DNA from 3 places in the Streptosporangium nanhuense genome. Region 1 is predicted to be linked to each of the others. Evidence: riboswitches for the same ligand, from Rfam matches in the RefSeq annotation. Region 1 holds a riboswitch; each other region holds the start of a gene.
What was found. Region 1 has a riboswitch for S-adenosylmethionine ahead of AC5L38_RS15640 (aminotransferase class V-fold PLP-dependent enzyme). Riboswitches for the same ligand answer to the same signal wherever they lie in the genome.
Positions count from the first base shown of each region.

Region 1 (4,305 bases):
CCGACCAGGGCCGCAGCAGGTGCCGGTCGGCCTCGGGGACGCCGAGCATCTCGGCGATCACGGTGACCGGGAGCGGCTCGGCGACCTCGGCGATCAGGTCTCCGCCGCCGCGCTCGACGAAGGCGTCCACCAGCTCCCCGGCCATGCGGGCGACCTTGGGGCGGAGCGCCTCGACCATACGGGGGGTGAACGCCTTCGACACCAGCCGCCGGAGCCTGGTGTGCACCGGCGGCTCGACGTCGAGCATCCCCGCCCTGATCACCCGCCAGAACGGGTCCTGGAACCCGGGGTCGTCCGGCCTGCCGAACTCCTGGTGCGAGGCCACGTGCAGGTAGGAGCGGCCGAGCCTGCGGTCCCGCAGCAGCGCGTTGACGTCGGCGTGCCTGGCCACCAGCCACTGGCCGGTCGGCTCGAAGAAGCTGACCGGCCGCTCCCGCCTCAGCTCGTCGTAGACGTCGTAGGGATGGGCGACGAATTCCGGATTCCAGGGATCAAAGAGCACGTAGGCATCGTAATCCCCGGCTCAGGATCAGGCCCGTTCGTCCGGCTTCCCCCTCTCGGCGGGCTCGTCGGCGCGACCCGACGGAGCCGCCTGACCCACCGGGGTCTCCGGGGTCTCCGGGGTTCCCGGAGCGGCCTCGCCCTCGGCCTCGTAGCGGGCTCGCAGCTCGACCGGCTTGCGCTTCGCCTTGCCGCGCATCCGGATGTTCAGCAGCTCCACCAGCAGCGAGAACGCCATGGCGAAGTAGATGTAGCCCTTGGAGATGTGCTGCTCGAACCCCTCGGCGATGAGCACGACACCGATCAGCACCAGGAAGGACAGCGCGAGCATCTTGATGCTCGGGTGCCGCTCCACGAAGCGGCTGATCGGCCCGGAGGCGACCAGCATCACGATGACCGAGACGATGACGGCCGCGATCATGACACCCAGCTCGTCGACCATGCCGACCGCGGTGATCACCGAGTCGAGCGAGAAGACGACGTCGAGGATCATGATCTGGATGATCACCGAGGTGAAGGACGCGGCCACCTTGCCCTCGGAGTGGCCCGAGTCGCCCTCCAGGCTGCCGTGCATCTCGTGGACGCTCTTGCCCAGCAGGAACAGGCCGCCGAGTATCAGGATCAGGTCGCGCCCCGATATCCCCTGCCCGAAGACCTCGAACATCGGTTCTGTGAGCCTCACCACCCACGACAACGCCAGCAGCAGCAGGAGGCGGCTGATCAGGGCGACGGCGAGGCCCAGCCTGCGAGCCCTGTCACGCTGCGCGGGCGGGAGCTTGCTCACCAGGATCGAGATGAAGATGATGTTGTCGATCCCCAGGACGATCTCCAGGGCGACAAGGGTGAAGAACCCTATCCATATCTCCGGGTTGGTCACCCAGTCCATTGCTTTCTCCTTCGTCGGTCGGCGCTTGGGACACACCGTCGGCCAACTGCCCGAACGCTTCTTCGGCTGACTGCCAGGACGACCGGGAGACGCCCGGAGTTCCTCTCCTTCATCACGCTTCGCTGTCAATTCGCCGGGCGCTCCCGAAGGCGCCCGTCCAGGCTCTGATATCGGGTTGATCACATTTCGGACTTGCGAGGCACCGCGGGGTGTCGGTTATAGTTCCCCCGTAGGTCATGAGTGCCAGTGACAAGCCCCGGCTCGCTGGCCGGCAACCCTCGCGTCCGCGGCGGGGTGCCCCGGGTGAGGACCTGGTCCGGCACGAGGTGTGCCGGGCAAGCGCGGGCTCCAGGCACCTGTGTCACGGGTTGGGGTCCGATGACCTCGAAGGAGCCCTGGCATGTCCACCCTGACGATCTTCAGCACCCCCGAGAGCCTCGTCCCCGCTCACGCGAGCACCCCCGAGACCCGTACGCCGGGTGACCGCCCGATCCCGGCCGTGCTCGGCTCGGACCTGGAGGTCCCGGTCAGGGGCGGCAGGCTCGTCCGCTACGCCAACCTCGACTACGCCGCGAGCGCCCCCTGTCTGGAGCCGGTGAGCGCCGCCGTCGCCGCCGCGCTCCCGGCCTACTCCAGCGTCCACCGCGGCGCCGGGTACGCGTCCCAGCTGACCACGGCCCGCTACGAGCAGGCCAGGCACACGGTGCGCGCCTTCGTCGGCGCCCGGCCCGACGACTCGGTGATCTTCACCCGCAACACCACGGACGCGACCAACCTGCTCGCCCGCAGCCTGCCCGAGGGCACCACCGCCGTGGTCTTCGACACCGAGCACCACGCCTCGCTGCTGCCCTGGGAGCGGGCCGTGCGGCTCGCGGCCCCCGCCTTCCCCGGCGAGGCCGTCCGGGCCGCCGACGACGCCCTCGCCTCGATCGACGGCCCCAAGCTGCTGGTCGTGACCGCCGCCTCCAACGTCACCGGGGAGCTCTGGCCGATCGCCGCGCTGGCCCACATCGCCCACCGCCACGGGGCCCGCGTCCTCGTCGACGCCGCGCAGCTCGTCCCGCACCGCCGCCTCAACCTGACGGCGCTCGACCTGGACTACGTGGTCTTCTCCGGCCACAAGCTCTACGCGCCGTTCGGCACCGGCGCGCTGATCGGCCGCTCCGACTGGCTGGCCGAGGCCGAGCCGTACCTGCGGGGCGGCGGCGCGGTGAAGGCCGTGAACGACGACGGCACCGAGTGGCACGACGACCCCGAGGCCCGGCACGAGGCCGGGACCCCGAACGTGCTGGGCGCCGTCGCGCTCGCCGCGGCCTGCGACGCCCTGACCGCCACCGGCTGGACCCCGCTGGTCCGCGAGGAGGAGCGCCTCCTCGGGCGCCTGCGCGCGGGCCTCGCCTCCGTCCCCGGCGTCCACGAGCTGTCCCTGTGGGGCCCGGACCACCCGCGCGTCGGCATCGTCTCCTTCGTGGTGGACGGCTTCACCGCCCGCGAGGTCGCCGAGGCCCTGTCCGGCGACTACGGCATCGGCGTCCGCGACGGCAAGTTCTGCGCCCACCCCTTCGTACGGCACCTGCTGGGCGCCAAGGACGGCGGCTGCGACGACGTCACCGCCTCCGCCGTCCGCGCCTCCATCGGCATCGGCACGACCTCCGAGCACGTCGACCGGTTGGTCGAGGCCCTGCGGGATCTTGCCTCGCGCGGCTGACGTGACAGCATGGCCCTATGACTGAAGGCGCGCCCCGCGAGCTGAACGTGGGAATGGGGGCGGGCGCCGAGGCCGTGCGGGGGGCGTACGGCAAGGAGCTCGCGACCGAGGACATGATCCTCAACATCGGACCGCAGCACCCCTCCACGCACGGCGTGCTGCGGCTGCGGCTCACGCTGGACGGGGAGCGGATCAGCGCGGCCGAGCCGATCGTGGGCTACATGCACCGGGGCGCCGAGAAGCTCTTCGAGGTGCGCGACTACCGGCAGATCATCGTGCTGGCCAACCGGCACGACTGGCTGTCGGCGTTCGCCAACGAGCTGGGCGTCGTCCTCGCGGTGGAGCGGATGCTCGGCATGGAGGTGCCTGTCAGGGCGGTCTGGACGCGCACGCTGATGGCCGAGCTCAACCGGGTGCTCAGCCACCTGATGTTCCTCGGCTCCTACCCGCTGGAGCTGGGCGCGATCACCCCGATGTTCTACGCGTTCCGGGAGCGCGAGACCCTCCAGGCCGTGATGGAGGAGATCTCCGGCGGGCGCATGCACTACATGTTCAACCGGGTCGGCGGCCTCAAGGAGGAGATCCCCGAAGGGTGGACGGGCCGGGTCGCCCAGGCCGTGGCCGACGTGCGGCGGCGGCTGCCCGACATCGAGAACCTCGTCGCCGGGAACGAGATCTTCCTCGCCCGCACGCGCGGGGTGGGCGTCCTCGACCGCGAGACGATCATGCAGTACGGCGTGAGCGGCCCCATCGCCCGCGCCGCGGGCGTCGACGTCGACCTGCGCAGGGACGAGCCCTACCTCGCCTACGGCGAGCTGCCGGTGAAGGTCGTCACCCGGTCGGCGGGAGACTGCCACGCCCGGTTCGAGGTGCTGCTGGAGCAGGTGAAGGTCTCCCTCGACCTGGCCGACGCCTGCGTGGAACGGCTCCTCGACCTGCCCCCGGGGCCGGTCAACCAGCGCCTGCCCAAGGTGTTGAAGGTTCCCGAGGGCCACACCTACGCCTGGACGGAGAGCCCGCTCGGCCTCAACGGCTACTACCTGGTCTCGCGCGGGGAGAAGACGCCGTGGCGGATGAAGCTCCGCTCGGCCTCCTTCAACAACGTCCAGGTGCTGCGCGAGATGCTTCCCGGCCACCTGGTCGCGGACATGGTGGCCATCCTGGGTTCGATGTTCTTCGTCGTCGGCGACATCGACAAGTAAGGCACGGT
Region 1 is NZ_JCADBG010000007.1:100,378-104,682, reverse strand. It holds gene AC5L38_RS15650 (cytochrome P450) at 1-502, opposite strand, end outside; gene AC5L38_RS15645 (TerC family protein) at 530-1,387, opposite strand; SAM riboswitch class IV at 1,620-1,735, shown strand; gene AC5L38_RS15640 (aminotransferase class V-fold PLP-dependent enzyme) at 1,788-3,095, shown strand; gene AC5L38_RS15635 (NADH-quinone oxidoreductase subunit D) at 3,113-4,297, shown strand.

Region 2 (4,305 bases), on a different contig from region 1:
TCCGCCCATCCCCGCTTGGCGCGCCCGGGGTGGGCGGTGACGAGCTCGTGGTAGTACGCGAAGGCCAGCTCCTTGGCGACCAGCGGCCACACGTCCCTGCGGAAGTCCCACGGCCCCTCGCCCAGCGCCTCGCGGGTGAGGAAGCGCGGCACCGGCGGGCGGGTGCCCGTGAAGGGGTAACCGGTCTTGGAGTGGTACGGCACGCCGCGCCGCGACCCCACGTGCAGGAGCGGCTCGCGCCCGTTGGGCAGGTAGACCAGCTCCCCGTCGTACTCGCGGACGAACCGGCCGCCCCGGCCCGAGGTGAGCAGCACCATCAGGTCGACGAAGGCCAGCCCCATCCCCCGCATGATCACCGGTTCCCCGGCGGGGATGCCGTCCAGGTCGAGGTCCGCCGCGTAGCCGGTGGGCAGGTAGCGCAGCCCCGCGCGCGCCGCCAGGCCGGCCAGCGCGCCCTCCTCCCTGGTCGGGGTCACGTCGCCGTGCCCCTGGGCCAGGATCACCGCGTCCGCCTCGATCGTCCGGCCGTCCTCCAGCGTCACCACCTGGCCGCCGGGGACGTCGGCGAGGTCGACGGCGCGGGCGTCGTGCACGTGCACCCGGACGCCGCGCGGGGCGTTCGCCACCGCCTGCCGGAAGACGTGGGAGAGGTAGCCGTTCTGCACCGGGCGGGAGGCGAACCGGCCCGGGTCGCCGCCGAGCCACTCGGCCAGCGTGGGTCCTGGCCGGATCGGCCCCTCGCAGCGCACCGACTCGTCGGTGAAGAGCGTCACGTCGGCGGCGGCGGAGTTCATCCAGAGCAGGTCCGGCTGGTCGTGGCGCCAGACGCGCCCGCCGCCCGGCGGGTGGGGGTCGATCACGTGGACGTCCAGCGACGGCCAGCCGAGCAGGTCGGCGGCGTTGGCGCAGATGCGCTCCACCAGGCAGGTGCCCGTCGGCCCCGCGCCGACGACGGCGATCGAGGCGCTCATACGGCGGCTCTGCGGTGCGGCTGGTCCCAGTCGGCGCGCAGTGGCTCGACCGGGATCCGCCAGGCGTCGGTCTCGCCCTTCCAGGGGGAGATGGCCGTGAAGTCGGTGTTCTCGCGGAAGGCGGGGTGGGCGTACAGGTCCCTGGCGTAGTCCCACAGGTTGGGGAAGGCGGTCAGCGGGCGCTCGCTGATCCTGGCCGCCGGGTTGTCGCTCAGGTCGAAGCGGAGCAGGGTCGGCCAGAGCCGCACGTCCGGCTCGGTGATCCCCGAGCCGAACAGGAACCTGCGGTCGGCCAGGCGGTCGTCCAGCTCATCGAGGAAGGCGACCACGGACGCGCGCGCCTCGGTGTACGCGGTCTCGGTGGTGGCCGCCGCCACGCGGCCCGCCGCCGTGTTGACGATGTCGTGGATCCTCGTGTTGAGCTCGTCGATCTCCGGCCTGAGCTCCTCGGGGTAGAGGTCGGCCTCGGGGTCGCCGCCGAACCGGGTGGCCAGGTCGATCGTGATGTCGGGGAAGTTGTTGCTGACGATGCGGCCGGTCGTCCTGTCCCACAGGACCGGCACCGAGACGTGCCCGTCGAAGCCGGGCTCGGTCGCCTCGTACGCCTGCCGCAGGATGGTGAACCCGTTGACCGGGTCGGCGCCGCGCCGCTCGCGGAACGCCCACCCGCGGCCGTCGCGCTCGTCGTCGACGTAGGAGAGCGAGACCACGTCCTGGAGTCCCTTGAGGGAGCGCACGATGGCCGCGCGCTGCGCGTACGGACAGACCGCCGCGACGTAGAGGTGGTAGCGGCCCGGCTCGGCGGGGAAGGCGGGTGTGCCGATGCGCCCCTGGAAGGGGTAGCGCGGGCCGGGCCTGCCACCGGGCCGGTAGTGGCCGTGGGTGCCGAGGTCGACGGGGCTCGCGTGGTTCAGTGTGCTGGTCTTCGACATGTGGCACTCCCGGGCATGTCTCGGTGACCCTGGTGAGGGGGTCCGCGCTTGCGGCACGCCCACCGTGCCGCCAGGTCTCCCCCGGGGGCACCCCGCCGCGGTGCGAGGGTTGCCGGTCAGCCGGCCGGGGCTTCTCACTGACACTCTTAACCTATTTAGAAGGTAGGAAATACATAGATCTCTGTCAAGCCTTAGTGTTGGGGAATGTCCTATGAGAGCGTGAATGTGGTCTATCGCAAGTACGACGGATCACTGCACTGGCACCACCGCGGCCTGCTGCTCGGCGAGGACGAGTACGGAGTGTGGACGGGCTGCGTGGCCGACTCCAGCGGCTACAAGGGCGACGGGGACGCGGTCGCCTGGCCGCATCCGTTCGTGATGCTCTTCCCCCGCGACGCCTGGTGGACGGCCGCCTTCAACGCCGCCCCGCACAAGTACGAGATCTACTGCGACATCTCCACGGTGCCGGAGTGGAGGGACGGCGAGGTCACCATGGTCGACCTGGACCTCGACGTGATCCGGATCCGCCGCAACCTGCTGAAGGGCCGCCCGAGCAAGGTCTTCCTGGACGATGAGGACGAGTTCGAGGAGCACCGGGTGAAGTACGCCTACCCGTCCGACGTGGTGGAGAGCGCCCGCGCCTCGGCCGCCTGGCTGATGGAGGCCGTCGGCGCCGGCACCGCCCCCTTCGGCGCCGCGCCGCGCTGGCTCGCCCTGGTCACCTGAGCCCCGGCCGTTCGATCGTCCGGGGTCCGGCGCGGCGCGTCCCGTACGGACGGCAGTGCCGGGGGCGCCCTTCCGGCACGGCCCCCGGCACTCCCCCGCCCTCTCGCGGTCTCAGCGGGTGCGGTTGCGGAACAGCCTGCCGGAGAGGACCGCCGAGACCAGCAGGAAGCCGCCGCACCAGGCCAGCGCCTTCCACGGGTCGCTCCCCACCGGCCGGTCGAGCAGCAGACCGCGCACGGACTCGATGATCGGCGTGGCCGGCTGGTTCTCCGCGAACCCGTGCAGCCACGCGGGCATGGTGTGCACCGGGACGAAGGCGCTGCTCGGGTAGGGCAGGAACATCACCAGGAAGGTGAAGCCGCCCGCCGCCTCCGGCGTCCTGGACAGCAGGCCGACCACGGCCGAGACCGCGGAGACGGCCAGCACGAACACCACCAGGACGCCCGTCGCCGCGGCCCAGCCGGCCAGGCCCGCCTCCGCCCGGAAGCCGAGCAGGAACGCGACGGCGAACACGATGGCGAGCGAGGTGAGGTTGCGCACGGTGCTGGCGGCCACGTGCCCGCCCAGGAACGCCCCGCCGCCGACGTCCATCGACCTGAACCTGTCGACGATCCCCCGGCTCATGTCATGGCTGACGGCGACCGCGGTGAGCGAGGCTCCGTAGGAGGCGCACATGACGAGGATGCCGGGGACGGCGTAGGTGACGTAGTCGACGCCGGTCTGGATCGCGCCGCCGAACAGGTAGACGAACAGCAGCATGACCAGGACGGGCATCAGGAACGAGGTGAGCAGCGCGTCGAGGTTGCGCAGCGACAGGCGGACGGCACGGCCGGTCATGACCGGCCAGGCGACCCAGGCGGCAAGGTCAGACACCGGCCCGCTCCCCGTCCTTCAGCTCCCTGTTCGTCAGCGCGAGGAACGCGTCGTCGAGCGTGGCGCCCCGCACGGTGAACCTCTCGACCGCCGAACGCCCCGGGTCCACCTCGTCCAGCAGGGCACGGATCCCCGCGGCGCTCCCGTCCGTGGCCGCCCCGACGGTCAGCCTGCCGGGATCGGTGTGGACGGCACGCGCCCCGAGAAGGCGCGTCACCTCGGCGAACGACCGGGCGTCGGCCAGGACGAGGTCCAGCCGCCAGGCGGCGACCCTCGCCTTGAGCTCGTCGGCGGTGCCCTCCGCCACCACCCTCCCGCCGTCGAGCAGCGCGATCCTGTCGGCCAGGCTGTCGGCCTCCTCCAGGTACTGGGTGGTGAGGAAGACCGTGGTGCCCGAGCCGGCGAGGCGGGTGATCACCTCCCACATCGCCTGCCTGCTCCGCACGTCGAGCCCCGTGGTCGGCTCGTCGAGGAAGATCACCGACGGCGCGCCGACCAACCCCGCGGCCAGGTCCAGGCGTCGCCACATGCCCCCCGAGTACGTGCCGACCCGCCGCCTTCCCGCCTCGGCCAGGTCGAACCGCTCCAGCAGCTCGGCCGCCCTGCGGCGGGCCCCTCCGCGTGACAGGCCGGACAGGCGGCCCATCATCCGCAGGTTCTCCTCGCCGGTGAGCAGTTCGTCGACCGCCGCGTGCTGGCCTGTCAGGCTGATGGCGCGGCGGACGCGGCGGCGGTCGCGCACGACGTCGAACCCGGCGACCGTGGCCCGTCCCGCGTCCGGCGTGACCAGCGTCGCCAGGGTG
Region 2 is NZ_JCADBG010000027.1:33,467-37,771, reverse strand. It holds gene AC5L38_RS37060 (FAD/NAD(P)-binding protein) at 1-971, opposite strand, end outside; gene AC5L38_RS37055 (glutathione S-transferase C-terminal domain-containing protein) at 968-1,903, opposite strand; SAM riboswitch class IV at 1,943-2,055, opposite strand; gene AC5L38_RS37050 (DUF402 domain-containing protein) at 2,108-2,629, shown strand; gene AC5L38_RS37045 (ABC transporter permease) at 2,741-3,502, opposite strand; gene AC5L38_RS37040 (ATP-binding cassette domain-containing protein) at 3,495-4,305, opposite strand, start outside.
Region 2: it holds a riboswitch for S-adenosylmethionine, as region 1 does, so the genes downstream of both, AC5L38_RS37055 (glutathione S-transferase C-terminal domain-containing protein) here and AC5L38_RS15640 (aminotransferase class V-fold PLP-dependent enzyme) in region 1, are expected to answer to the same signal.

Region 3 (4,305 bases), on a different contig from region 1:
GTGGCCGTGTCGAGGTTGTCGACGAAACGAACGTCCTCATCCCCGACATAGACGTTGACAAAACGTCGGATCTTTCCCGATTCATCAAGAATCCGGGCACCGATCCCCGGGAAGTCCGCGTCGAGCTTCTGAAGAACATCGCGCAGGGTCTCCCCCTCTCCGTTCACCTCGGCGGCACCATCGGTGTAAGTCCGGAGAATCGTCGGAATCCGCACAGAAACGCTCATAATTCAGTACCTTTCACGATTTCTAGGCGATAGCCGCACGGAATGCGTCAAGAGAAGGTCGAATCACCGCGGTCGGGCGGGCCTCCGCGGCCACCGCGTCGAGGGTCTTGAGACCGTCGCCGGTGTTGAGGACCACGGTCTCGGCGTCGGGGTCGAGCCTGCCCGAGGCGACCAGCTTGCGCAGCACTCCGACGACCACGCCTCCGGCGGTCTCGGCGAAGATGCCCTCGGTCCTGGCCAGCAGCCGGATCGCGTCGACGATCTCGGCGTCGGTGACGTCCTCGACCGCGCCGCCGGTGCGGCGGGCGATGTCCAGGACGTACGGGCCGTCGGCCGGGTTGCCGATCGCCAGCGACTTGGCGATCGTGTCCGGCTTGACCGGGCGGATCACGTCGTGGCCCGCCTTGTAGGCGGCGGAGACCGGGGAGCACCCCTCGGCCTGGGCCGCGAAGATCTTGTAGGGCTTGTCCTCGACCAGGCCGAGCTGGATCAGCTCCTTGAAGCCCTTGTCGACCTTCGTCAGCTGCGAGCCCGACGCGACCGGGATGACGATCTGGTCGGGGATGCGCCAGCCGAGCTGCTCGGCGATCTCGTAGGCCAGGGTCTTGGACCCCTCCGCGTAGTACGGCCGGAGGTTGACGTTGACGAAGCCCCACTGGTCACCCAGCTCGTCGCCGATGAGCTCGGAGCAGAAGCGGTTCACGTCGTCGTAGGTGCCCTCGATGCCGATGAGCCTGCCGCCGTACACGGAGGCCATGACGATCTTGGCCTGCTCCAGGTCGGAGGGGATGAACACGCAGGCGTCCAGCCCGGCCCGCGCGGCGGCGGCGGTCACGGCGCCGGCCAGGTTGCCGGTGGAGGAGCAGGACAGGGTGTGGAAGCCGAAGTTGCGGGCGGCCTCGACGGCGATGGCCACCACGCGGTCCTTGAAGGAGTGCGTGGGGTTGCCGGAGTCGTCCTTCACGTGCAGGGAGCGGATGCCCAGCTCGCGGGCGAGGTTGCCGGCGTTGACGAGCTTGGTCCAGCCGGGCGCCATGTTGGGCTTGGTGGCCACGTCCTCGGGGACGGGCAGCAGCGAGCGGTAGCGCCAGATGTTGGTCGGCCCCTCGGCGATCCGCTCCCGGGTCACACGCCCGAAGTCGTACGCGATCTCAAGGGGCCCGAAACACTCGATACAGGCGAAGCTGGGGCCGAGGTCGTAGCGGGCACCGCACTCTCGGCAGGAGAGGGCGACGGCGGGGCCGAAGCGCGGGTCACGCGCGTCGTCGGCACGGCCGGTCGAGGTGGTGGTGTTCTCAGTGGTTGCGAGCGCCATGAAGCGAGGCCTTTCCCTCATCTTCGTCTGGACCACCCTGGTCGCAGACCGGAATTGGCACCTGTCCCGGCCGACCTCGTTCAGATAACGAGTCTTGAACCGGGATGGTTGCCGGGGCTTCGCAGGGCCGGTCCCTCCACCCCTCTGGATGAGCAAATATTCAGTTAGGAACCTGACGCGCAGGTCCCAAGCACTCTACCTCGCCCTGCCGCCCTCCTGACTCCTTGTCTCACTGTGCGAGACACAGCGTGTTATCCAGCGGACAATCGGATCCGGAGCCCCGGTCGCGCGGCACTCGGCACGCGAACTGGACGGCGGGGGCCTCGCCCCTTCCCTCTCGTCGCCGCCGGAAGCGGCCCGCCGGAAGCGGCCCGCCGGAGACGGCCCGCCGGAGCGGTCACGGCACGCTGAACCCCAGCGTGTATCGGCCGGAGCCGCCCGCGGAGAACACCCGGTAGCGGTAGTAACCGGCCGTGCCGGTGTAGGAGATCTTCTCGTCGGGGCCCGCGCCGTTGGAGGTGGCGACGACCGGCCAGCCCGTGCCGTTCCACTTCTGCAGGTACAGATCGAAGTCGGTGCCGTCGGCGCCGTCCAGGCAGCCGTGGTGGACGCCCCTGACGGTCGACCGGTAGTACAGGTTCCGGGGCTGGTAGGCGGACTGGCCGACGGCCAGGGTGCCGGTGTAGGTGTTCGGGAAGCCGGTGCAGGTGCCCGTGACCGGCGGCGGCGGGTTGCCCGCGGTGGTCCTCAGGTCCAGGCCGTAGGCGGTGAGGATCTCGCCGACCGGCTGGAAGTAGGTGGTGCCGCCCTGGCTGCAGTTGCCCGAGCCGCCGGAGGTGACGCCCTGGGCCTGGTCGATGGAGATGAAGGAGCCGCCGGAGTCGCCGGGTTCCGCGCAGACGTTGGTGCGGGTCAGCTGGAGGACGGTGCCCTGGGGGTAGGTGACGCTGGCGTCGCGCTGCTGGATGAGGCCGCAGTGCCAGTCGGTGGTGGAGCCGGACCGGCAGACCGAGGCCCCCTCGATGGCGACGCGGGCGCCGGCGACGGGCACGGTGCCGCCCTCGCCGTTGTCCACCGCCGGGGTGGCCGTCCAGTTGGCGTTGGCCGCGATCCAGGAGTAGTCGTTGACCGGGAAGGACGATCCCCGGAAGGTGCCCTGGGCGACGCGGTTGTAGCCGGTCGTGGTCTCGCCCGTCCTGCCGCAGTGGCCCGCGCTGACGAAGCCGTCCTGGGTGCCCTTGAGAACGGAGAAGCCGACCGAGCATCGGCTGGTGACGCCGATGTAGTAGGCGGTGCCGCCCACCAGGTCGTACAGGGGCAGGGGGAACTCGGTGCTGGGCAGCACGACCACCGCCTCCGAGCTCACCCCCGTGCTCTCGACGAAGTTCTGGGCGTCCTCGGGTTTCGAGGAGAGGACGACCACCTTGTTGCTCTTCACGTCGACGAAGCGAGCGCTCGACACGAGCGGCTGCGGCGGCAACGTGGTGTCGAGCTCCTTCTTGATCTCCGAGAGCTCCGCCAGCGACCTGGGGACGACCTCGGCCGCGGCTCCCGCGGCGAGGATCTCGGGGATGTCGGCGGCGTCGGTGGTGGCCACCACCAGGGTGTGCGCGCTGTTCCCCCGGAGCCAGGTGCCGCCGAAATCGGGGCCGAGCCTCCTGCTCATCTGCAGCGCGATGGGGGTCAGGCGGGCCTCGTTGAGCAGGCGGGCCCGGGCCTGGGCCGGGGTCAGCCCCAGGTCGCGCTCAAGCGCCTCCAGCATGCCCGGCGGCGGTTGCAACGCGCCCGACACGACCGGCACGGCGGTGGCCGCGGACGGGGTGCCGACCGCGGCGGGGACACCCCTCGCCTCGCGTTGGGCACCGGCCGGCAGGGCGGCCAGGGCGAGCGCGGTGACCGTCAGGACGCATGCCGTGGTGACAGCGTGTCTGCGGGGCATGTGATCTCTCCTCGACCTCGGCTTTCAGAGCGTGAGGGGAGATGGCCATCTGTCACCGATCGATCACGTGACGTGGGCAACGCCACCCTAGATCAGGTGAGGTCGTCGAAGCCGCGCGCCACGCGGAGGGCGTTCTCGAACGGCTCCCACCGGCCGTTCCGGGCCCGGCACCGCTCGGACCCACCGCGGCCTCGGCCGGGGAGCCCTGCCCGGGAGGGAGGGGCAGCCGCTCAGCCTCCCGCGCCCGGCCGGGAAGGACGGGCGTCCGCCTCAGAAGCCGTAGGCGTCGCCCAGGGCGCCCTGGACGTACTTGCGCGCCTGGTGGATGCGCGACTTGGCGGTGCCCAGCGGGATGCGCAGCTGCTCGGCCACCTCGTTGTAGTCGAGCTGGCAGATGTCGCGCAGCACCAGCGCCTGGGCCAGGTCAGGCTTCTCGGCCTCCAGCGCCTCCATCGCGTCGAGCAGGTCCAGCCGGGACCCGGCGATGACGCTCACCCGGGCGACGTCCGGCTTCTGCAACGGCAGCTCGTCCGAGCTCTGCTCGGCGGCGCGGCGCTTCAGCGATCGGTAGGTGGTCCTGGCGCAGTTGGCGGTCACGATGTGCAGCCAGGTGCTGAACCGGGCACGGCCCTCGAAGCGGCCGATGTTGCGCGCCACCGCGAGCAGGGTGTCCTGGCAGGCCTCCTCGGCGTCCTGCCGGAAGGGGAGGATCCGCCCGCAGTGCCGCAGCACGGCCGGCTCGATCCGCCTCAGCAGCTCACCGAGAGCGCGGTGGTCACCTTGGGCGGCCGATCGGGCCAGTTCCTCGGTCATCTCGTCCAGCG
Region 3 is NZ_JCADBG010000044.1:2,249-6,553, forward strand. It holds gene AC5L38_RS42290 (MoaD/ThiS family protein) at 1-227, opposite strand, end outside; gene thrC (threonine synthase) at 250-1,542, opposite strand; SAM riboswitch class I at 1,557-1,697, opposite strand; gene AC5L38_RS42300 (S1 family peptidase) at 1,940-3,481, opposite strand; gene AC5L38_RS42305 (RNA polymerase sigma factor) at 3,752-4,305, opposite strand, start outside.
Region 3: it holds a riboswitch for S-adenosylmethionine, as region 1 does, so the genes downstream of both, thrC (threonine synthase) here and AC5L38_RS15640 (aminotransferase class V-fold PLP-dependent enzyme) in region 1, are expected to answer to the same signal.